DNA from 2 places in the Geobacillus stearothermophilus ATCC 12980 genome. Region 2 is predicted to be linked to the other one. Evidence: a T-box and tRNA genes for the amino acid it is inferred to sense, from the RefSeq annotation. Region 2 holds a T-box; the other holds one or more tRNA genes.

Region 1 (11,008 bases), 790 kb from region 2:
ACCGCCCGCGACTTGAAACAGTGGGAAAAGCAATTCACTCAATGGATCACCGTTCCCCGCACCAGCCAAGGGGCGCGCATTTATACCGACGAGCTGATCCATCGATTTCGTCAAATCCGTATGTTGCTCGAGGAAGGCCGCCATCCGCGCGAAATCGCGGATCTCATCACCCAGATGAACGGGCGGCCCGCCGATCCACCTGCTCCGGTGGAACCCGATGTGATGGAAGGGGAAATTATTGACGTGCCCCGTTTGTTGCGCCATGGGGCCCCGTACATAGCAGAACAGCTCGTCGCCCGCGTAAAAGACGAGCTCGTCGACGCCGTCAAGCGCGAGGCAGCCGACACCATCCAACAGGCGATGAGGGAGGTCAAAGGGCAACTCGACCACCTCGGCGAGCAGACGAGCGCTGCGGCGGAAACCGTGCGCCGCTCCCTTCAAGACTACCAAGAAGCGTGGCAGCAAAAAACCGAGCAGCTGCACGAACATTTGGAAACGGTCGTCGCCTTTTGTCACGAAGAAAAAGCAAGGCAAGAACAGGAGCGAAAACAGCTCGAACAGCGCATTATCGAGCGGGAAAAAGCTTTCCGGGAACTGGTGCTTTCCTTTCGGCAAACAGCAGCCAACACCAACGCCGGCCGCTCCCGGACGAACAAATGGTGGAAGTTTTGGTAATTCCCGAATGGAAAGGCCGCAATCGAAAAAGGGGCTCCATGAAAAGGAGCGCCCTTTTTCGTTCCCTATTTTGTTGATCAATCTCCAACATGGACTTGGCGGCAAACAAGCGTTGGTTTGAAAGCGCGGGGCTTTCGCCCGCGGTTTTCCGCCCTCAAACAACGCGCGCCGACCGGCAGGCACATCCGAACGGTCCGCCCTCATCCTTCTTCTCCTTTGCCAATCCCCTTCGCCGGTTCTTTCCAGACGTCCACCACTGCTCCCGCTTCATCCGTATCGATGACAAACGAGCCGGTGGCGTAGCGGTCCGACAAGCGAAGCGACGCAGTCTCCACCATCTCCGTCGCCCCTTTTTCCGTCCGCAGCCCGACCGTCCCCTCGCTCTCGCCGACCAAAACCGCTCCGGCCACGCAGTGCGGGTTTGATTTCACTTCGCGCACGATTCGCACACCCCGCTTGGCGCGCGAGGATGGCTCAAACTCGCCTAGCGCCATTTTTTTCACCGCCCCGCGCTGCGTCGCGACAACGAGAAAACCGCGGTCTTCAGGGCGAAGCGGGCAGGCGGCGGCGACAAAGTCTCCTTCTTTTAGTTGAATCCCTTTCACCCCAGCAGCGCGCACGCCGACCAGGCTGATTTCTTCTTCGGCAAACAAAAGTGCATAGCCATCATGCGTCGCCAGCCAAAGGAGGCCGCGGCCGTCCGTCGCATAGACGGCGGCGACCTCATCATCGTCTTTCACATGGACCGCAACAAGCGGGCGCGTGTAGCGCTGCACTTGGTATTGGGAAAGCTCGGTCCGTTTCACCATCCCTTGCCTCGTGACGAAGACGAGCTGTTCGTCCGTCTCAAACGAGGAAACAGGGACAGCGGCGATGAGCTCATCGTCGCGTTCCAGCGGAATCAAGCTTGAAATATGCTGGCCGACCTCTTTCCAGCGGATGTCCGGCAGCGTATGAACCGGGCAATACAAATAATAGCCGCGGCGGGTGAACAGCAAGAGCACATCGGTCGTATTCATCTCGAGCTGGGCGAGCAGACGGTCGGTCTCCTTCATGCCGATGTCCTGACCGTTCGATGCGCTGTACGAACGGTAGCTCGTTCGTTTCACGTATCCTTCCTTTGTCACGGTCACGATCACATCTTCAGCCGGAATGAGCGCTTCAACGTTCACTTTCAGCTCTTCGATCTCCTCTTCAATCGCCGTCCGCCGCTCGTCAGCATATTGCTTTTTCATGGCCTTCAATTCTTTTTTAATGACCGACAACAGCTTGTTCTCATCGGCCAACACCGCGCTCAGCTCGGCGATCGTTTTGTCGAGCTCTTCCGCTTCCTGCCGAAGCGCGGCGATATCGGTGTTTGTCAGCCGGTAAAGCTGAAGCGTCACGATCGCTTCCGCTTGCGCCTCGGTGAACCCGTAGCCTGCCATCAGCCGATCTTTCGCATCGCGCTTGTCACTCGACGCCCGAATCGTCGCGATCACCTCATCCAAAATCGAGAGCGCTTTGATCAACCCGTCGACAATATGCTTCCGCTCGTTCGCTTTTTTGAGCTCAAAATGCGAACGGTTCGTGACGACGTCCTTCCGGTGGGCGATGTAGGCATCCAACAGCTCCGGCAAGCTCATCAGCTTCGGCCGGCGTTCATGGATCGCCACCATGTTGAAGCTGTATGGCACTTGCAAATCGGTGTTTTTGTATAAATAGTTAAGGATCGCCTCGGCATCGGCGTCTTTTTTCAGCTCGATGACGATCGACAGCCCGTTCCGGTCCGTTTCATCGCGGACGTCAGCAATGCCGTCGAGCTTTTTGTCCAAACGAAGCTCGTCAATTTTTTTCACCAAATTCGCCTTGTTCACTTCATACGGCAACTCCGTGATGACAATCTGCTTTTTCCCGCCTCTCGCCTGCTCGATGGCGGCTTTGGCGCGGATGATGATTTTCCCGCGGCCGGTCTCATACGCCTTGCGGATGCCGTCTTTCCCCTGGATGATGCCGCCGGTCGGAAAATCAGGGCCGGGAAGGACGGTCATCAGCTCCTCAACCGTGCAATCCGGCCGGTCAATCCGCATCAGGACAGCATCGATCACCTCGCCGAGCGCATGCGGCGGAATGTCGGTCGCATAGCCGGCCGAAATCCCGGTCGAGCCATTCACCAACAAGTTCGGAAACATCGCCGGCAAGACGGTCGGCTCCTCCGTCGTATCGTCAAAGTTCGGCACAAACGCGACCGTTTGCTTGTCAATGTCGCGCAATAACTCAGCGGCGATCGCCGACAAGCGCGCTTCCGTGTAGCGCATCGCCGCCGGCGGGTCGCCGTCGAGGCTGCCATTGTTGCCATGCATTTCAATCAGCACGTTGCGCAGCTTCCACTCTTGGCTCATCCGCACCATCGCCTCGTACACTGACGAGTCGCCATGCGGATGAAAATTGCCGATCACGTTCCCAACCGTTTTCGCCGCCTTACGAAACGGTTTATCGGCCGTGTTGCCATCGATGTACATCGCATACAAAATGCGGCGCTGCACGGGCTTCAGCCCGTCGCGCGCATCGGGCAGCGCCCGGTCTTGGATGATGTATTTGCTGTAGCGGCCGAAGCGGTCGCCAAGCACGTCTTCTAACGGCAATTCCAACAATCGCTCTGCCATCATACCTCTCCTTTCCTACAAGACATCGGCGCAATCATGGCGGCGTCTTTTCGCGCCGCCATCAGCCGATCCACCCTGGCTCTTCCTCAAGCCCAAAGGCAACATGCGTTTCAATCCATTTGCGGCGCGGCTCGACTTTATCGCCCATCAGTGTCGTCACCCGCCGCTCGGCGCGAGCCGCATCTTCAATGCGCACGCGGATCAACGTGCGCGTTTCCGGATTCATCGTCGTTTCCCACAATTGATCGGCGTTCATTTCGCCAAGCCCTTTGTAGCGCTGAATCGTATAGCCGCGGCCCATTCGTTTCGTGATTTCCCGCAATTGCTCATCCGTCCATGCGTATTCGATGACTTCCTTTTTGCCGCTTTTTTTGCTGATTTTATAAAGCGGCGGCAAGGCGATGTACACTTTTCCCGCTTCAATGAGCGGACGCATGTAGCGGTAAAAAAACGTCAAAAGCAGCACTTGAATATGGGCGCCGTCCGTGTCGGCGTCGGTCATAATGATCACTTTGTCGTAGTTGACATCATCGAGCGAAAAATCAGCGCCGACGCCGCCGCCGATGGCGTGGATGATCGTATTGATTTCCTCGTTTTTCAAAATATCGCCAAGCTTCGCCTTTTCCGTGTTGATGACTTTCCCGCGTAGCGGAAGGACCGCCTGGAAGCGGCGGTCGCGCCCTTGTTTCGCCGAACCGCCCGCCGAATCGCCTTCGACCAAATACAGCTCGTTTTTTTGCGGATTGCGCCCTTGCGCCGGCGTCAGCTTGCCGCTTAAGAGCGCCTCTTTCCCTTTCCGCTTTTTGCCGCTTCTCGCCTCTTCGCGCGCTTTGCGGGCCGCTTCGCGCGCTTGGTACGCCCGGATCGCTTTTTTGATGAGCATCGTGCTCACGTCCGGATTTTCTTGCAAAAAGTACGTCAATTGCTCGGAAACAACCGCATCGACGGCTGAACGCGCCTCGCTCGTCCCGAGCTTGCCTTTCGTCTGCCCTTCAAACTGAAGCAAATGCTCCGGGATGCGCACCGAGACGATCGCCGACAGCCCTTCGCGAATATCCGTTCCTTCTAAATTTTTATCCTTTTCCTTAAGCAAGCCGACGCGGCGGGCGTATTCGTTAAAGACGCGCGTCATCGCCGTTTTCGCCCCGGCTTCATGCGTCCCGCCGTCTTTTGTGCGCACGTTGTTGACAAATGACAAGACGTTTTCCGAGTAACCATCATGGAACTGAAACGCAAACTCGACCTCAATGCCGTTTTGCTCACCAGAAAAATACACAACCGGGTGGAGCACATCTTTCTCCTCATTCAAATAGGCCACAAACGCTTCAATCCCGTTTTCGTAATGGAACACCTCCCGCATGCCGGTCCGTTCGTCAACGAGCTCAATTTTCAGCCCTTTTAACAAAAACGCCGACTCGCGCAGCCGTTCACTCAAGGTTTCGTAATTGAACACCGTTGTGCTGAAAATCGTCGGATCCGGCTTAAAGTGAATGATCGTCCCGGTTTTGTCCGTCGTCCCGATTTTTTCAAGCGTTGTCACCGGCCTGCCGCCATGCTCAAACCGTTGGCGGTACATGAAGCCATCGCGGTGGATCGTGACGACGAGCCATTCCGACAAAGCGTTGACAACCGAAGCCCCGACCCCGTGCAGGCCGCCGCTCGTTTTATAGCCGCCCTGGCCGAACTTGCCCCCGGCATGGAGCACCGTCAAAATGACCTCCGGCGTCGGCTTGCCAAGTTTATGCATCCCAACCGGCATGCCGCGCCCTTCATCAAGGACGGTGATGCTGTTGTCTTTATGTATTTGCACCAAAATGTAATTTCCATATCCGGCCAACGCTTCATCGACCGAGTTGTCGACGATTTCATAAACAAGATGATGCAACCCGCGGCTGTCGGTGCTGCCGATGTACATCCCCGGCCGCTTCCTCACCGCCTCAAGCCCTTCTAACACTTGAATGGCATCTTCGTTATAGTCATGTATCGCTTGCTTTGCCACAAGCCCACCCCTTTCTGCCAAAACAAGAACATCTGTTTCTGTTTTATTGTATCATAAAATGACCAGCTGTCCATTGTCTTTTGACACCGCTTGACAAAATCGGACAACGGCGCCTGAAAAACGAAAGGACCATCTTAGAGAAGATGGCCGTTTCGTCAATGGCGCGCTTTGCCTGTTACGGGCGTTTCGTGAGCGCGTGTTCTACTTTAATGCAGCGATCCATAATCACCGTATAGCCTTTTTCCTTTAAAAACGCGTATGCTTCTTCATTGACGACGCCAAGCTGCGCCCAAAATACGTCCGCATCGATTTGCACAAACTCGCGGGCGAGCTCCGGTAAATGTTCGGAACGGCGAAACACATCGACGATATCGACATGTCCTTCGATATCCGTCAGTTTGTCGACCGCTGGAATGCCTTCCCATTCCTCGATCATCGGATTAACCGGAATGATTTCGTATCCGGCGTCTTTCATCGCCTTCGCCACCATATACGACTCGCGCTCGGGATTGTTGGACAAGCCGACAACGGCAATCCGCTTCGCCTTGCACAAAATGTCGCCGATTTCTTCCCGGCTTGGGTTGACAATGGGCATCGGGTTCTCTCCTTCCCTCTTTGGTTTTGCAGTACTTGTTTCGCGATCGAGAAAGAAAAATCCTTCTATGAGACAGAAAATGGTTTAGCCCTTTTTAAAACAGCTCCATTTCGGTTTTGGCTACAAGCCGCTTATACGCAGGCCCCATCCCGCATACACGCCCGCTAAAAAAACAGTCGTCATGGCCATGAGGTGGACGACAATCCATCCCCATCGCCCGTAGCGGAATGAGGAAGCCGCAAGCGGAGAGCGCGCGTTTTGGGGACGATTTATTTCCCACTCCCTAAACGCTGTCCTTGACAGCACTGTTATATAGATGCAACGAAGAAGTTTAACATATCCTTGACGGAAAAGCGGTTTGTCCATTTTCGACTGTCGAAGGCAAGCCATAGGCTTGCCCCGTCACGCCAAGGCGTGACGGAAGACCGAACAACCACCTGCTTCACAGACCCATATATGGGTCTGTGAAGCGGCGTTGTTCGGTCGCCTGACAGTCGATAAAAGCTACAAATGGTAAATCTTCAAATTGCATCTATCCTGAAAATACCCGAACTCCAAAATGTGTAAAGTTGTAAAATTCAACATAGGAGGTCTTTTCATCCTTCTGATGGTGACGAAATTTTTTTGTCATGAGAGTCTATATAGTATAATCCAAAGCATGGCATTTATTCCCGCGCCCTCACCGGCTTTCCTCTCCATCAGGCTGCCTAGCATGGCTTAACAAACGTGCTTCGCGCAAATGGATGATGGATGAAAAAAGGTGTCCCGCTGTTTTTGGGACACCTTCCATCGATCGGACTGCATCAACCTTTCAAGAATTTCTGAACAAAGAGATCATTGTGCAACAAACGCTAAAACTTTCCCGAACGAAAAATCGAGTAAAGCAGCCAACCAAAAAGAAAAGCGGACACACCTAATCCGATTTCAACAGCAGGAATTTTCCATAGCAGCATCGACTGCCGTCCGAACGATGAAGCGATCATCATGCCAGCCATGACGATGCTCCACGAAAGAAGAACGATGCTAATGGACAGTCGGTTCGTAATCTGATCGAGCTTCTTTAGCAGCGTTTCCAAATCAGGCGCCGTGATTTCCAATCGAAGCTTGCCATGCCGCATCATTTTCGTCCATTCCTTTACGCTGTCCGGCAAGCGAAGCAGCCATTCACCGTAGTCGAAAATCCGTTTCCACGCCGTTTCCGCCACCCGGTCAGGCCGAAGACGGTCTTTCAACAGCTTCCGCCCAAACGGTTCGGCCACATCCATGATGCGAAACTGCGGATCAAGCATTTCCACCACCCCTTCGACCGTCAACAGCGCTTTCCCTAACAGCGTCAAATCGCTTAGGATGCGAATGCCATGGCGAAATGCCACCGAAAGCAAATCCTCGACGGCTTCCCCAAGACTGATCTCACCGAGCGGGACGCGGTAGTATTTCTCCCGCAACTCGTCAATATCATCGCGCAATTTTCCTTCATCGACTCCGTCAGGAACAATTCCTAAACCGTAAATCGCACCCAACACCCCATCCGTGTTTTGCCGCATTAAGGCGATGATGAGTGAAGAAAGATGAAGTTTGACATGAGGTCGAAGGCGGCCCATCAAGCCAAAGTCAATGAAGGAAAGCGTTCCATCGTCAAGAACAAATACATTGCCAGGATGAGGGTCGCCATGAAAAAATCCATGCTCAAACATTTGTTGAAAGGTTGCTTCAGCCAAACGCTCGGCGATCGTTTTTAAGGAGTGACCGTTCGCTTTCAACCGCTCGATCTCCCCGAGTTTGATCCCTTCGACATATTCCATCGTGAGCACTGTTTTCGTCGTATAATCCCAAAACACCTTCGGGACATACACCGACGAATCGCCGGCAAACTGCCGTGCAAACCGTTCCGCATGGCGCGCCTCGACTGTATAATCCAGCTCCTGCCGTAATGAACGCGCCAGTTCATCGACAATCTCAGACAATTGGTAAGTTGCCGCCCAATCGAGACGGCGTTCCGCCAGCACGGCCAAATCTTGCAAAATTTCCAGATCCGTCTCCACCCGCGCAACGATGTGCGGGCGCTGCACTTTCACCGCCACGGCCTGTCCGGAAGGAAGAACCGCCCGGTGCACTTGTCCAAGCGAAGCGGCAGCGAGCGGCATTTCCTCAAATGAACGAAAGAGTGTTTCCAGCGAACTTCCAAACTCCGCTTCGACAATCCGGCGGACATCGGCAAACGGAAACGGCGGAACTTGGTCTTGCAGCTTTTCGAGCTCACTGATGATCGGAGCGGGAATCAAATCCGGCCGTGTGCTGGCAATTTGCCCGAGCTTCACGAACGTCGGGCCGAGCTCCTCGAGCACAAGGCGGAGCCGCTCCCCAACCGTTTTTCCTTCCTTTTTCCCTTGCTCCGCTCTCCATCGCGGCGGCAACGAAAGAAACGACGAAAAGCCGAGCTCATCGACGATCATCCCGAATCCGTGCCGAAGCAAGGAGGCGGCGATTTCGTGGTACCTTCCGATATGGCGCACCCGTTTTCCGATCATCGAGACATCTCTCCTAAGGCGGTAAAAAGCGAGCGGACAGGCCGCATCGGTTTACTGCCCGCTTTGTTCCTTTTCTTCAAGACGGCGGATTCGCTCCTCGAGCTGCCGCACGTCTTCTTTCGTCGCCAAGTCGAGTTTATCGATCACCTGCTTGATTTGCTCGCGTACAAGCCGCTGTACTTCCGCTTTCCGCGCTTCGGTTTGCTGCTTCCATTGATCGATCACTTCCTTCGATTCATCAAGCGACAACTCTCCTTTTTTGACCAACTCATCGATCAATTTTTCCGCTTGTTCTTTGCTGGCGATCGCAAGCCCAAGCCCGAACGCCAATCCTTTTTTCAAAATGCTCATCCTGTTTTCCTCCTTTCCTTCTTTCCTTTATAGTACCATTATTTGGCGGGGCATGTCGAGCAAGCGGCCAAAGAGGAAAATGCGGAAGGTGTTTTCCGTTCGAACCTAGCGTTGCATATCCCACTTCTCGATAAGGAATCCTATCGATGGGCTATCCATTCGTGCAAGGAGGGAGTTCCCATGGCAGAGGAACAACTGCACTACGGAGAAGACTATCGTTTCATACCTGCGATGTCAGCAGCGAGCGGCCTCGGAGTCAGCGTGCTGCCCGATTTGTAATGCCATACGATCCAAATCGTGAACATTTGTCTTGTCGGCCGCCCGGATGACCGCGCGTTTGTATTAGTCGACGCTGGCATGCCGGGATCAGCCGATGACATTGTTTCAGTCGTGGAAGACCGCTTTGGCAGCGGCAGCCGCCCGCAAGCCATTGTTTTAACCCACGGCCATTTTGACCACGTTGGAGCGATTGTTGAGCTTGTCAAGCATTGGAATGTCCCGGTGTATGCCCATCCGGCTGAACTGCCGTATTTGACTGGAAAGGCGAGCTATCCTGAACCTGACGCTTCCGTCGAGGGCGGCTTCATCGCCAAAATATCACCGTTTTTCCCAAATGAACCGATTCAACTGGGCGATCGCGTTCATCCGCTGCCAGAGGACGGCACTGTTCCGCACTTGCCGGAGTTCCACTGGATCCACACACCGGGGCACACGCCAGGCCACATTTCGTTATTTCGGCCGCGCGACGCCGCTTTAATCGCCGGCGACGCGTTCGTCACCGTCCGCCAAGATTCACTGTATAAAGTGTTGACCCAACAAATCGAAATCAGCGGCCCGCCGCGCTATTATACCATCGATTGGCGCGCCGCCCGCGAGTCGGTGCGCAAGTTAGCCGCACTCTTTCCGTCAGTCGCCATCACCGGACACGGTGCTCCTGTCGCCGGCAAAGAGCTGCGTGAAGGGTTGACAAAACTCGCCCGTAATTTTGACCGTATCGCTACCCCTGATTATGGGAAGTACGTCCATTAGGCAAACGGACTATCGTTCCGTGAACGGCTTCTAGTTTTGTTTGAAGCGGAAGTTTCTCTGCTAAAACCACTTTCAAGTAAAAACCAAGGGAGGGTGTCTGAACGGGGGCACCCTTTCGTTGACATGTGAAAGTCAGAGGATTCTCCATGGAGATGGTAGAGCACATTATGCCTTTAGCGACAACGCAAAAAAGACGACAAGAATCATTCTTGTCGTCCATCATAAGTGATGGGCCTAAGTGGACTTGAACCACCGACCTCACGCTTATCAGGCGTGCGCTCTAACCAGCTGAGCTATAGGCCCGCTTATAAGAAATAAAAATGGAGGGGGACGGATTCGAACCGCCGAACCCAAAGGGAGCGGATTTACAGTCCGCCGCGTTTAGCCACTTCGCTACCCCTCCGTAATCGTGATGCCGACTGCAGGACTCGAACCCGCAACCTACTGATTACGATTCAGTTGCTCTACCAATTGAGCTAAGTCGGCATGATAGAAGTAGACCGTGACTCCTTGGCTTCTGTTGTGTCCCTTCCTCTCCCAGCCAATTCGAAGACGCTGGATGCGTCGGGACAACTCGAAGCCGACTCGACGAAGCAGGTGCTCGTCTCTACCAATTGAGCTAAGTCAATATTTATGGCGGAGGAGGAGGGATTCGAACCCCCGCGGGCTGTGACACCCCTATCGGTTTTCGAAACCGACCCCTTCAGCCAGACTTGGGTACTCCTCCATAACTGTTTGGAGCGATGCGGTCGAGAGGACTTGAACCTCCACGGGGTTGCCCCCACTAGGCCCTCAACCTAGCGCGTCTGCCATTCCGCCACGACCGCATACAATGGAGCGTAGGGGATTTGAACCCCTGACCTCTTCGCTGCCAGCGAAGCGTTCTCCCCCTGAACTAACGCCCCATGATGGTGGAGTATACTGGGATCGAACCAGTGACCCCCACGCTGTCAACGTGGTGCTCTCCCGCTGAGCTAATACTCCACGTTGTTTGCCTAGCAGCGACCTACTCTTGCAGGGGCGCTGGCCCCAACTACCATCGGCGCTGGAGGGCTTAACTTCCGTGTTCGGGATGGGAACGGGTGTTTCCCCTCCGCTATCACCACTAGGCAATGGCGACGATTTCTATTATAAAGCAATCCAAAACTTTGTCAAGTTTTTTTGTATCTTTATATTTCAGTTCCTT
Region 2 (11,008 bases):
CTGCGAGAGCGAGGATGCATGAAAACAAAATGGCCATAATTGTTGGCGCACATCTGCTTTTATTTTACGGGAATAAAAGCGTAAGGAGGAGCAACGAATGGCTCGTTATACTGGCCCAATGTGGAAAATTTCCCGCCGCCTTGGCATCTCGTTGAGCGGCACGGGGAAAGAATTGCAAAAACGTCCGTATCCGCCTGGCCAACACGGTCCGGGGCAACGGCGGAAATTGTCGGAATATGGCTTGCAGCTGCAAGAAAAACAAAAGCTGCGCCATATGTACGGCGTGAACGAACGCCAATTCCGCAAAACGTTTGAAGAAGCAGGCAAAATGCCGGGCAAACACGGCGAAAACTTCATGATTTTGTTAGAATCGCGCCTAGACAACCTCGTCTATCGCTTAGGGTTGGCCCGCACGCGCCGTCAAGCCCGCCAGCTCGTGACGCACGGCCACATTTTGGTCGACGGCAGCCGCGTCAACATCCCGTCGTACCGCGTCAAACCGGGACAAACGATCGCCGTTCGCGAAAAATCGCGCAACTTGCAAGTGATTAAAGAAGCGCTCGAAGCGAACAACTACATTCCAGATTACTTGTCGTTTGATCCGGAAAAAATGGAAGGGACGTACACCCGCTTGCCGGAGCGTTCCGAACTGCCGGCGGAAATCAACGAAGCGCTCATCGTCGAGTTCTACTCGCGTTAAGGCGCAAAAAAGATCCGAAATGCATCAGCATTTCGGATCTTTTTTCTTAGGCGTAGCGAATCAAATAATACTTTTTCTTCCCGCGGCGGATGACCGTAAACCGCCCCTCAAGGCGGTGTTCAGCCGTTAATATGGCTCCGACGTCTTGAAGGCGCTCGCCGTTGACGTAAATGGCGCCGTTTTGGATGTCTTCGCGCGCTTGTCGCTTCGATGGCGAAATGCCGGCAGAAACGAGCAGCTCGACAAGCGGAACGTCGCCTCCTTCATGAACGAATGACGGTACATCTTTGAACCCTTGCTCAATTTCCGCCGCTGTCAAATTGGCAATGTCGCCGCTAAAGAGCGCTTCAGAAATGCGAATCGCTTGCCTGAGCGCCTCTTCGCCGTGCACGAGCTTTGTCACTTCCTCAGCAAGCGTCTTTTGGGCCGCCCGCTTCTCTGGGGCCTCACGAAGCTCTTGTTCAAGCGCTTCGATTTCCTCTTTCGACAGGAACGTAAAATACTTCAAGTAACGGATCACATCGCGGTCATCGGTGTTGATCCAAAACTGGTAAAACTCGTACGGCGACGTTTTCTCTTTGTCGAGCCAAATCGTGCCGCTTTCCGTTTTCCCGAATTTCGTGCCGTCCGCTTTCGTCACAAGCGGGATCGTCAAGCCAAACGCCCGCGCCTCGCCTTTCGTTTTGCGAATAAGCTCAAGCCCTGCCGTGATGTTGCCCCATTGGTCGCTCCCGCCGATTTGCAGGCGGCATCCTTCCGTCTCGTACAGGCGGAGAAAATCGTATGCCTGCAGCATCATATAGCTGAACTCGGTAAATGAAATGCCCGTCTCGATGCGCGATTGAACCGACTCTTTCGCCATCATGTAGTTGACGCTGAAATGCTTGCCGACGTCGCGCAAAAACGTAATGACATCCAGCGGCCCGATCCAGTCGTAGTTGTTTTTGATTTTCGCCGGATTGCCGTCCGCTTCAAAATCTAAAAAGCGGCCGAGCTGTTCTTTAATACGCGCGCTCCATGCCTCGACGGTTTCTTTGGCATTGAGCGTGCGCTCGCTTTTTTTCCCGCTCGGGTCGCCGATCAACCCCGTCGCTCCGCCGACTAGAGCGATCGGCCGGTGCCCCGCCTGCTGGAAGCGGCGCATCGTCAAAATGGTGGCCAAGTGGCCGATATGCAAACTGTCCGCCGTCGGGTCAAACCCGCAGTAGAGCGTCACCCGCTCCTCATTTAACAGTTTGCGCAACCCGTCTTCATCCGTCGTTTGGTTGACGAGCCCGCGCCATTGCAATTCCGCAAGCAAATCCATGTCCTTCACCTCTTTATAAATGTCATGCAAAAGAAAACACCCGCCCGTGATGAAGGGGCGAGTGTTCGTCGCGGTACCACCCTACTTAGAAAGCATGGTGCTTTCTCACTCATTTGGATAACGGCGCCGGCCGGCGGATGGCTACTAGGTGCCAAAAACGTTCGCCATCGCTGCTCAGGGAGGTAATTCACGCCTGCCTGTGGACTGGCTCGCACCGTCCGCCAGCTCTCTGCACCAGGGAGGCAGCCGCTACTTGTTCCCATCATCGCTTTCTCATATGAAATATATACATTACTATTACCATAGCGATGCGCTCGCTGTCAACCCTAACGCTTTTCGCACAAACGGCGAAAAATCAGCAAAATTCCACAATGTTATACGACGATCGACAAAAAGATTTATGAACAAATGCAGCGCATCGCCGCCCGCTACCCGTATTACGGAAGCGACAATGTGTATTACACCAAAGACAAGAAAACAGGAAAAATGACCTCCATCGCCAACCGGTCGAAGTCAGGGCGATGCTCATCGAAAACAAAACGGGAAAAATCATCAGCTTCGTCGGCGGCCTCGATTATGGGCGCGAGCAGTTGAACCACGCCACCCAGGCGCACCGGTCCAACGGGTCAACGATGAAACCGCTCTTAGTATACACGCCGGCGATGGAGATGGGCGTCATCCAGCCGGCGACGATCATTCCCGACTTGTCGCTTTCGATCGGTTCGTATACACCGAAAAACGCGGACGGAAAAACGCACGGGCTCGTCACGGTGCGCTATGTCTTGCAGCAATCGTTCAACATCCCGGCTGTTCGGACGTATATGAGAATTCGATCCCGCCATCCGATCGACTATTTGCATAAAATCGCGCCAGCCGTCGCCATTTTTATTTATATCGGAAGCGGCGGCGCAAAACTACGGCCTTGGCACCGAGGATACACCGATTTTCCCCAACATGCACGAATCGAGCGCTCTTTTGGTCGGCAGCACCCTCACCGCCGTCGACGCGGTTCTTTCCGGAGCGGCCGGGCATGCGCTCAACCTTGGAGGCGGTCTGCACCACGGCTTCCGCGGCAAAGCGTCCGGCTTTTGCGTCTACAACGACAGCGCGGTCGCCATTCAATACATCCGGGAGAAATACGGACTGCGCGTGTTGTACGTCGACACGGACGCCCACCATGGAGACGGAGTGCAATGGGCGTTTTACGACGATCCGAACGTTTGCACGTTTTCCATTCATGAAACGGGGCGCTATTTGTTCCCAGGGACCGGAAATGTCAACGAGCGCGGCTTAGGCGCAGGCTACGGCTATTCGTTCAACATTCCCGTTGATGCGTTCACGGAAGACGAATCATGGATCGCCGCCTATACGACCGCGCTTCGGGAAATCACCGACTTTTTCCGCCCGGATGTCATCGTGACGCAAAACGGCGTCGACGCCCACTATTACGATCCGCTCACCCATTTGTCGGTGACGATGAAAACGTACCGCGCCATTCCGAAGCTCGCGCACGAAATCGCACATGAATATTGCGGCGGACGCTGGATCGCCGTCGTCGTCGGCGGCTATGACATCTGGCGCGTCGTGCCGCGGGCATGGGCGCTCCTTTGGCTCGAGATGACAGGACAAGCCGATGTGTCCGGCCCGCCGCCAGATGAGTGGCGCGAACGTTAGCAACCGCTTTCACCCTTCGCGCTTCCGCTTGAGTGGGACGACCCGGATGACTTGTATCCCCCGATTCCGCGCAAAGCAGAGATCAGCGAAAAAAATGCCCAGACGGTGGAAAAAGCGTTGTATTTCATCCGCAGCCAGCGGCCGGCACGGTGACCGGCCGGCCGAACCGCCCTCCAAATTCAGAAACAATAGGCGAAGGGGGCTGCTTTTTATGGGCGCCATCGAGCCGGTTCGCGCCTGTTGGCGGCGCATGGGAAACGCAAACGAGAGCGCCTCGGCAGGCGCGTTCAGAGGAAACGCGAAAAAGGCTGATCCGAAAACGCTCCGCGTTTTCGGATCAGCCTCGCTCCTTATTTCGTCGATTCCCGCACTTCAAGCCGGTGCGGCAAGACGACGATATGGTTGTCAACTTTCTCCTTGTTCATGTACTTCGTCAGCAACCGCATCGCTACCGCTCCGATGTCGTACATCGGCTGCACGACGGTCGTCAGCCGCGGCCGCACCATCGTCGCAAGCCTTGTGTTGTCAAAACCGACAACTTCCACCTCTTCCGGCACGCGCACGTGATAGTCTTGGGCGCTGTGGATGATGCCGAGCGCCATTTCGTCCGTGCCGGCAAACACCGCCGTCGGTCGTTCGGCAAGCTCCGCGATTTTCTCATACGCTTCCAAGCCGGAGTCGTATGAATTGTCGCCCTCAACGACCAGCTCTTCGTCATATGGCACCCCGCGCTCTTCCAACGCGCGCCGGTAGCCAGCCAACTTCCGCTGGTTGATCGGATCGTCGGTCGGACCGGTCACATACGCCACACGGCGGTTTCCTTTTTCCAGCAAATACGTCACCGCTTCAAACGCCGCCTGCTCATAATCGATGTTAACCGATGGAATCTCCTCCGGCCCGACCGTCGCCGCCAGCACGATCGGCACCGATGATTTTTGAAATTCGGCGACGTGCTCTTCGGTGATGGTCCCGCCCATAAACAACAGGCCGTCCACTTGCTTGGCGAGCAACGTGTTGAGCAAATGCAGCTCTTTTTCTTTGTTTTGGTCGGAGTTGCTTAAAATAATGTTGTATTTGTACATCGTTGCAATGTCTTCGATGCCGCGCGCCAGTTCGGCGAAGAAAATGTTCGAAATATCCGGGATGATCACCCCGACCGTCGTCGTTTTTTTGCTCGCCAACCCCCGCGCCACTGCATTCGGGCGGTAGCCGAGCCGCTCGATCGCTTCCAACACTTTTTTTCGTGTCGACGGCTTGACGTTCGGGTTGCCGTTCACGACACGCGAAACAGTCGCCATCGAGACGTTCGCCTCCCGCGCCACATCATAAATCGTTACGGTCATTCCTTTCACTCCTTTTCACTCAACCGGTCAAATTCCGAATGTATGTACAACTATCATACGATACATTATCGCCAACTCGCAACGAAATCGCAACCATTTTTGCCGGTTTGTTCACAAACCGTTCACCGATAGTTTTCCCGAAACCACGCCATTGCATGAAAAGGAAGCCCGCCGTTTCCCCGTGTTTTTGTGCTGGGCGCCAACGGCCATCAGCGCAAACAGGAATCCGCCAGACAGCGCGATTCGGTTGCCCTATCATGCCGCCAACCCAACCGGCCTCCATTTCCCGCCTCGACCACAGCCTGCTTCGCACTGCCCCAAAAACAAAAGACGCCCCAACACAATGGGACGTCTTCTTTCGCCGACACACCGCCCTTTGCCCTTTACGCTTGGACGAACTGGCGCTGGAAGGCGCGCACTTCTTCCATAAACTCGTTGAATTGGGCGATGTCCATTTGCTGGGCGGAATCGGACAAGGCGACGGCCGGGTCCGGATGCACTTCGGCCATGACGCCGTCGGCGCCGATCGCCAAGGCCGCTTTGGCGCACGGGATGAGCAGATCGCGCCGCCCCGTTGAGTGGGTGACATCGACGAACACCGGCAAGTGCGTTTCTTTCTTCAAAATCGGCACAGCCGAAATGTCGAGCGTGTTGCGCGTCGCCCGCTCGTACGTACGTATGCCGCGCTCGCACAAAATGATCTGCCCGTTTCCTTGCGACATGATGTACTCAGCGGCGTTGATGAATTCTTCGATCGTCGCCGCCAAGCCGCGCTTCAGCAAAATCGGCTTATTCACTTGGCCGGCTGCCTTAAGCAGCTCAAAGTTTTGCATGTTGCGGGCGCCGATTTGGATGACGTCAATATAGTCCAAGGCGATTTCAATGTCCGCCGGCGTGACGATTTCACTGATGACCGCCAAATCAAACTCATCGGCGATCCGTTTCAAAATTTTCAGTCCTTCCACGCCGAGCCCTTGGAAATCGTACGGCGACGTGCGCGGTTTGTACGCACCGCCGCGCAGCATCTTGATGCCTTGTTTTTTCACCGCTTCGGCGACCGCAGCCACTTGCTCGTAGCTTTCCACCGCACACGGGCCCATGACAAAATATTGTTTGCCGTCGCCGATCCGCTCTCCTTTCACCTCGACGATCGTGTTTTCTGGATGCTTTTTCCGCGAGACAAGCAGCGCTTTCCGATGGTCATCTTCTTGCAATTCGAGCGCCGCTTTGAAAATTTCCTTGAAAATGTGCTGCAGCGTCGACGTTTCGAACGGACCGTCGTTATGCTCGGAAATGAGGTCGAGCATTTTCCGCTCGCGCACCGGGTCGTAGCGGTGCGTTCCTTGCGCTTCTTTGATCTTGCCGATTTCTTGAACGAGCCGCCCCCGTTCGTTGATCAGCTTCAACAATTGCAGGTTAATCTCATCGACCCTTGCCCGCAGCTCCTCCAACCGTTCGTTGCTCATGCTTCTCTCATCCTTTCGCCCATTTTCATGCATCGTTTCCGCCCCATAGCGGCCGCCGGCCGGCTGCGTTCGGGGCGCTTCCCCGTTTTGAAGATCGAAGTTTTGTAATTAGTCTTTATTATAATCGATGACTTATCGGTTGTCACGAAAAAAATGCTTTTTTGATTAAACGCTTTTAAGTGGTAAAGTTTAAAAGGAGAACAAACCGCCTGTCGCGCGGACAGGCGGCTAGGCGGTGGCTATGTTCGTTCTCAGCGCATCGTACGTAATAGCCCAATGGGACGCGTGCCAGACGACTTTGCCGTTTTCAAACAAAAGCGCCTGCGGCGATTCGTGCTTAACGCCGGTCGTCTCGGCGATGTAGTTCGAGAGCAGCCGCGCTTCTTGAACGTACAGGCAATATACCGCGAGCTCCGGGTGATCGGCGGCGAACTTTTCACATTCGCCGAACGCCGCTCGGCTGATCGGGCATGTTAGGCTATGTTTGACGAACAAAAAGCGGTTCGTTTCCTTCTTGACGCGTTCAAACTGTTCGACGGTTTCCAGTTTCTCCATTCCCACGTTCTGCTCACTCCATTCCGCTTCGGTGTCCCATCGTTTGCTCGGCGTCATCGAGCGCCGCTTCCGCTTCCTCAAACAGCTTTTGCAGCGTCTCGCGGTCGGCCGGCTCAGCGGATGGCGGAATCGGGATCGTCGCTTTTTCAGCACCGGTCTTTGCCTCTTCGCCTTCGGACGGGGCCTCAGCTGTTTTCAGCGGGATGAACTCGGCGATTTCCTTCGTTTTCTCTTTCGCTGTTTCCAACCATTCCGCCGCCGTCGTTTTCACCGGCTCCCACGTTTCGCTGCTGCTCCATTCCGCGAGCCATTGCCGTCCTTTCTCACTTGTTAAAAACATGGCCGCCGCCGCGCCGGCGATGCCGCCGACAAGCGTCCCAAGCAAAAATCCGCCGTTATTTTTCGCCATTTTGCATTCCCTCCTGTTCACGCAATCGTTCCCTTTCCCTCCATTTTTCCCTTAGATCGAGCAAAACATTTGCCCATCGCAACGTTTTGCGCCATTTTTTCCGCCCGCCGCCCGCTCGAGCCGACAGCGCCGCGGCTGTCTGCTGAAGGGCGCGGTTGAACGAGCGGACGGCGTCGCCGACTTCACTGACGGCTTCGACGGCGCTATTCAGCTTTTCCACCTTCTTTTGCACATCGCCGGCGATGTCGTTCGCCGTATGCAAAAGCTCGGTGACTTCGCGGGCCACCGCTTGCACTTGCTCCTCCGTATGGCCCACCGCCGCCGTCAGCCGGCGCAGCGTTTCCTGCAGGACGACGAGCGTCCTCGCGATGTACACGACAAGCAGCAAAAACGCCGCCGCCGCCACCGCAGCGCTCGCGTACAAAAGCCACTCCACTTCGTTTCCCTCCTTGCCGTCCGGACCGCCTCATCCCGTTTGTACCCGTTTGCCTCCGCCTTTAAACGTTCACCGCCGTCTCATTCGATTCCTGCCGCCCAACGAAAAACGGGCTGTTTTGGTCACAGCCCGCTTCCCGGCCGGCCGCTACGCGGACAGAACGGCCTGTTCGTACGCCCGTTGAAATTTTTGAATATCGCCGGCTCCCATAAACACCAACACTGCATCCGGATGCTGCTTCAACACTGCGACGTTGTCTTCTTCAAGCAGCTGCGAGCGCGGAATTTGCGCCTGCAAATCGCGGATGGACAGCTTGCCCTCGCGTTCGCGCGCCGAGCCGAAAATATCGCATAAATAGACGTGGTCGGCCTGCTTTAAACTTTCGGCAAACTCGCGCAAAAACGTCTGCGTTCGCGTATACGTGTGCGGCTGGAAAATGGCGACGACCTCGCGTCCCGGATATTTTTGCCTTGCCGCCTCCAATGTGGCGGTAACTTCGCGCGGATGATGCGCATAATCGTCAATCAACACCTGGCGCCCGACCGTTTTTTCGCTGAAGCGGCGTTTCACCCCTTGGAACGTCTGCAGCCGGGCGGCGATCGTGCCGGCGTCAATGCCTTCATAGTGGCAAAGGGCGATGACCGCGAGCGCATTCAGCACGTTATGGGTACCAAAGCGCGGGATGGAAAAAGAGGCAAAAAACGTGTTGCGCACGAACACGTCAAACGCCGTCCCTTCGGTCGTCTTGACAATATTGCGCGCCTGAAAATCGTTTTCGTCGCTAAGCCCGTAAAACAAAATCGGCACTTTCGCCTGGAGATTCGGCAAATACGGATCATCCCCGCAGGCGACAATCGCCTTGTTCACTTGTTCCGCCATTTGTTGGAAGGCGGAAAAGACGTCGTCAATATTGGCAAAATAGTCGGGGTGGTCGAAGTCAATGTTCGTCATGATTGCATAATCGGGAAAATAGGACAGAAAATGCCGGCGGTACTCGCACGCCTCAAACACAAAGTATTTGCTCCCCGGCTCCCCTCTTCCCGTTCCGTCCCCAATTAAATATGACGTAGGGTGCGCCCCTTTCATCACGTGAGCGAGCAAGCCCGTCGTCGTCGTCTTTCCATGTGAGCCGGTCACCGCGATGCTTGTGAATTTCCCCGCCAGCTCGCCCAAAAAGCGGTGGTATCGAATGACAGGGACGCCGAGTTGACGGGCCGCTTCGATTTCCTCATGCGTATCGGAAAAGGCGTTGCCGGCAATGACCGTATAACCTGGGCGGATATTGTCTTTGGAAAAAGGCAAAACCGGGATGCCCCGTTCCTCGAGCGCCTTTTGCGTAAAAAACCACTTTTCTACATCCGACCCTTGCACTGTATAACCGAGATCATGAAGCACTTGTGCAAGCGCGCTCATTCCCGTGCCTTTGATGCCAACAAAATGGTAAACTGTCATCGCTAAGCCCTCCAGCCATCTTCTCTCTGTAGAACAGTATATGATATTCGTCTAGTTTTGCCATTTGCTTCATGCCGCCGCGCCAGCGGTTTCATTTCCCCATTATAGCACGGCCGGCGGCAAAACACTACCGCCCGGAAGCAACGCCGTTGGCAGAGCGCCCGCCGTGCTCCCCGCGCCAGCGCGCCCACTCTTCCTCGCTCATCAGCACATCGCGCGGTTTGCTGCCGCGCGCTTCCGAGATGAGCCCATGATGCTCCATCATCTCGATGAGCCGGGCGGCGCGGTTGTAGCCGATGCGGAAATGACGCTGCAAACTTGACGTTGACGCCCCTCCCTGGGCGATGACAAACCGGCATGCTTCGTCAAACAGCTCGTCGTCTTCCTCGCCGAACGCCGCCGCTTGCCGGAACTCGTCCGGACTGAACATGTACGAAGGGGCTTGCTGCGCTTTCACGTGGGCGGTGACCCGCTCAATTTCTTCATCGGAAATGAAGCAGCCTTGCAACCGCACCGGCTTGGCTGACCCGTTTTCCAAAAAAAGCATATCGCCGCGCCCAAGCAGCCGCTCGGCGCCGTTCACATCCAAAATCGTGCGCGAGTCGACTTGGGAAGAAACAGAAAAGGCGATGCGCGTCGGAATGTTCGCCTTGATCAAGCCGGTGATGACGTCAACCGACGGCCGTTGCGTGGCGATCAACAAGTGAATGCCGCACGCCCGCGCCTTTTGCGCCAAGCGGCAAATCGATTCCTCGACATCGGCCGGGGCGGCCATCATCAAATCAGCCAGTTCGTCGATGACGATGACGATGTACGGCAACGGCGCCTCACTTCCTCCGCTTGCACGCAGACGGTCATTGTATTTTTCAAGATCGCGCACGCCGGCATGGACAAACAGCTCGTACCGCCGCTCCATTTCGCCGACCGCCCACTTGAGCGCCCCGGCGGCCGCTTTTGCTTCGGTGATGACCGGGCTGAGCAAATGCGGCAAGCCGTTGTACGGGGCAAGCTCCACCATTTTTGGATCAATCAGCAGCCACTTCACCTCATGCGGGGCGGCTTTGTACAACATGCTGACAAGCATAGCGTTCATGCAGACGCTTTTGCCTGACCCGGTCGCCCCGGCAATGAGACCATGGGGCATGTTGCGGATATCGGTCACGACCGGCGCGCCGCTGATGTCAAGCCCAAGGGCGACAGTGAGCGGAGAGCGGCGCTCGCGGAAGGCGCGGTCGTCTAAAATCTCCCGCAGCCGCACCGGACGGCTCGATGGGTTCGGCACTTCAATGCCGATCGTCCGCTTTCCGGGAATCGGCGCTTCAATCCGAATGTCTTTCGCTGCCAAACTCAGTTTAATGTCGTCCGTCAAGCTCGTAATTTTGCTTACTTTCACGCCCAAATCGGGCTGCACTTCAAACTGCGTCACCGTCGGCCCTTGCGTTGCCCCAACGACCTTCGCTCCGATATGGAAGCTCGCAAACGTCCGGTCGAGGCGGGCGCATTGTTCGCGAATCCACTGTTCGTCAGCAGACGCCGCCTCCCCGGGCGACTCAAGCAACGCAGACGGCGGCAGCGAATAGCCGTCCCGGCGCGAGCGTTCCTCGAGCTTGCGCCGGTCTTCCTTTAGCATCATCACATTGTACGGGATGCGCGCCCGTCCGAGACGG

The links. A T-box is a leader RNA that pairs with one kind of tRNA and senses whether it is charged. The one in region 2 lies ahead of tyrS (tyrosine--tRNA ligase), so its partner is inferred to be a tRNA-Tyr.
Region 1: it has a tRNA-Tyr gene. The T-box ahead of tyrS (tyrosine--tRNA ligase) is inferred to sense a tRNA for this amino acid. The anticodon was not compared.

What each region holds. Positions count from the first base shown of each region.
Region 1 is NZ_CP128494.1:1,414,519-1,425,526, forward strand. Features, by position in the region: gene QSJ10_RS07605 (MerR family transcriptional regulator) at 1-675, shown strand, start outside; gene parC (DNA topoisomerase IV subunit A) at 876-3,320, opposite strand; gene parE (DNA topoisomerase IV subunit B) at 3,382-5,319, opposite strand; gene QSJ10_RS07620 (CoA-binding protein) at 5,495-5,914, opposite strand; gene QSJ10_RS07625 (ABC1 kinase family protein) at 6,766-8,442, opposite strand; gene QSJ10_RS07630 (phasin family protein) at 8,494-8,793, opposite strand; partial or broken gene QSJ10_RS07635 (MBL fold metallo-hydrolase) at 8,974-9,822, shown strand; tRNA gene QSJ10_RS07640 (tRNA-Ile) at 10,052-10,125, opposite strand; tRNA gene QSJ10_RS07645 (tRNA-Tyr) at 10,144-10,225, opposite strand; tRNA gene QSJ10_RS07650 (tRNA-Thr) at 10,236-10,308, opposite strand; tRNA gene QSJ10_RS07655 (tRNA-Ser) at 10,457-10,549, opposite strand; tRNA gene QSJ10_RS07660 (tRNA-Leu) at 10,567-10,649, opposite strand; tRNA gene QSJ10_RS07665 (tRNA-Ala) at 10,656-10,727, opposite strand; tRNA gene QSJ10_RS07670 (tRNA-Val) at 10,732-10,806, opposite strand; rRNA gene rrf (5S ribosomal RNA) at 10,816-10,932, opposite strand.
Region 2 is NZ_CP128494.1:2,206,048-2,217,055, forward strand. Features, by position in the region: gene rpsD (30S ribosomal protein S4) at 98-700, shown strand; gene tyrS (tyrosine--tRNA ligase) at 747-2,006, opposite strand; T-box leader at 2,057-2,281, opposite strand; partial or broken gene QSJ10_RS11930 (penicillin-binding transpeptidase domain-containing protein) at 2,382-2,872, shown strand; partial or broken gene QSJ10_RS11935 (acetoin utilization protein AcuC) at 2,898-3,833, shown strand; gene ccpA (catabolite control protein A) at 4,031-5,023, opposite strand; gene QSJ10_RS11945 (bifunctional 3-deoxy-7-phosphoheptulonate synthase/chorismate mutase) at 5,407-6,489, opposite strand; gene ytxJ (bacillithiol system redox-active protein YtxJ) at 6,718-7,050, opposite strand; gene QSJ10_RS11955 (hypothetical protein) at 7,058-7,453, opposite strand; gene QSJ10_RS11960 (DUF948 domain-containing protein) at 7,440-7,889, opposite strand; gene murC (UDP-N-acetylmuramate--L-alanine ligase) at 8,037-9,341, opposite strand; gene QSJ10_RS11970 (DNA translocase FtsK) at 9,469-11,008, opposite strand, start outside.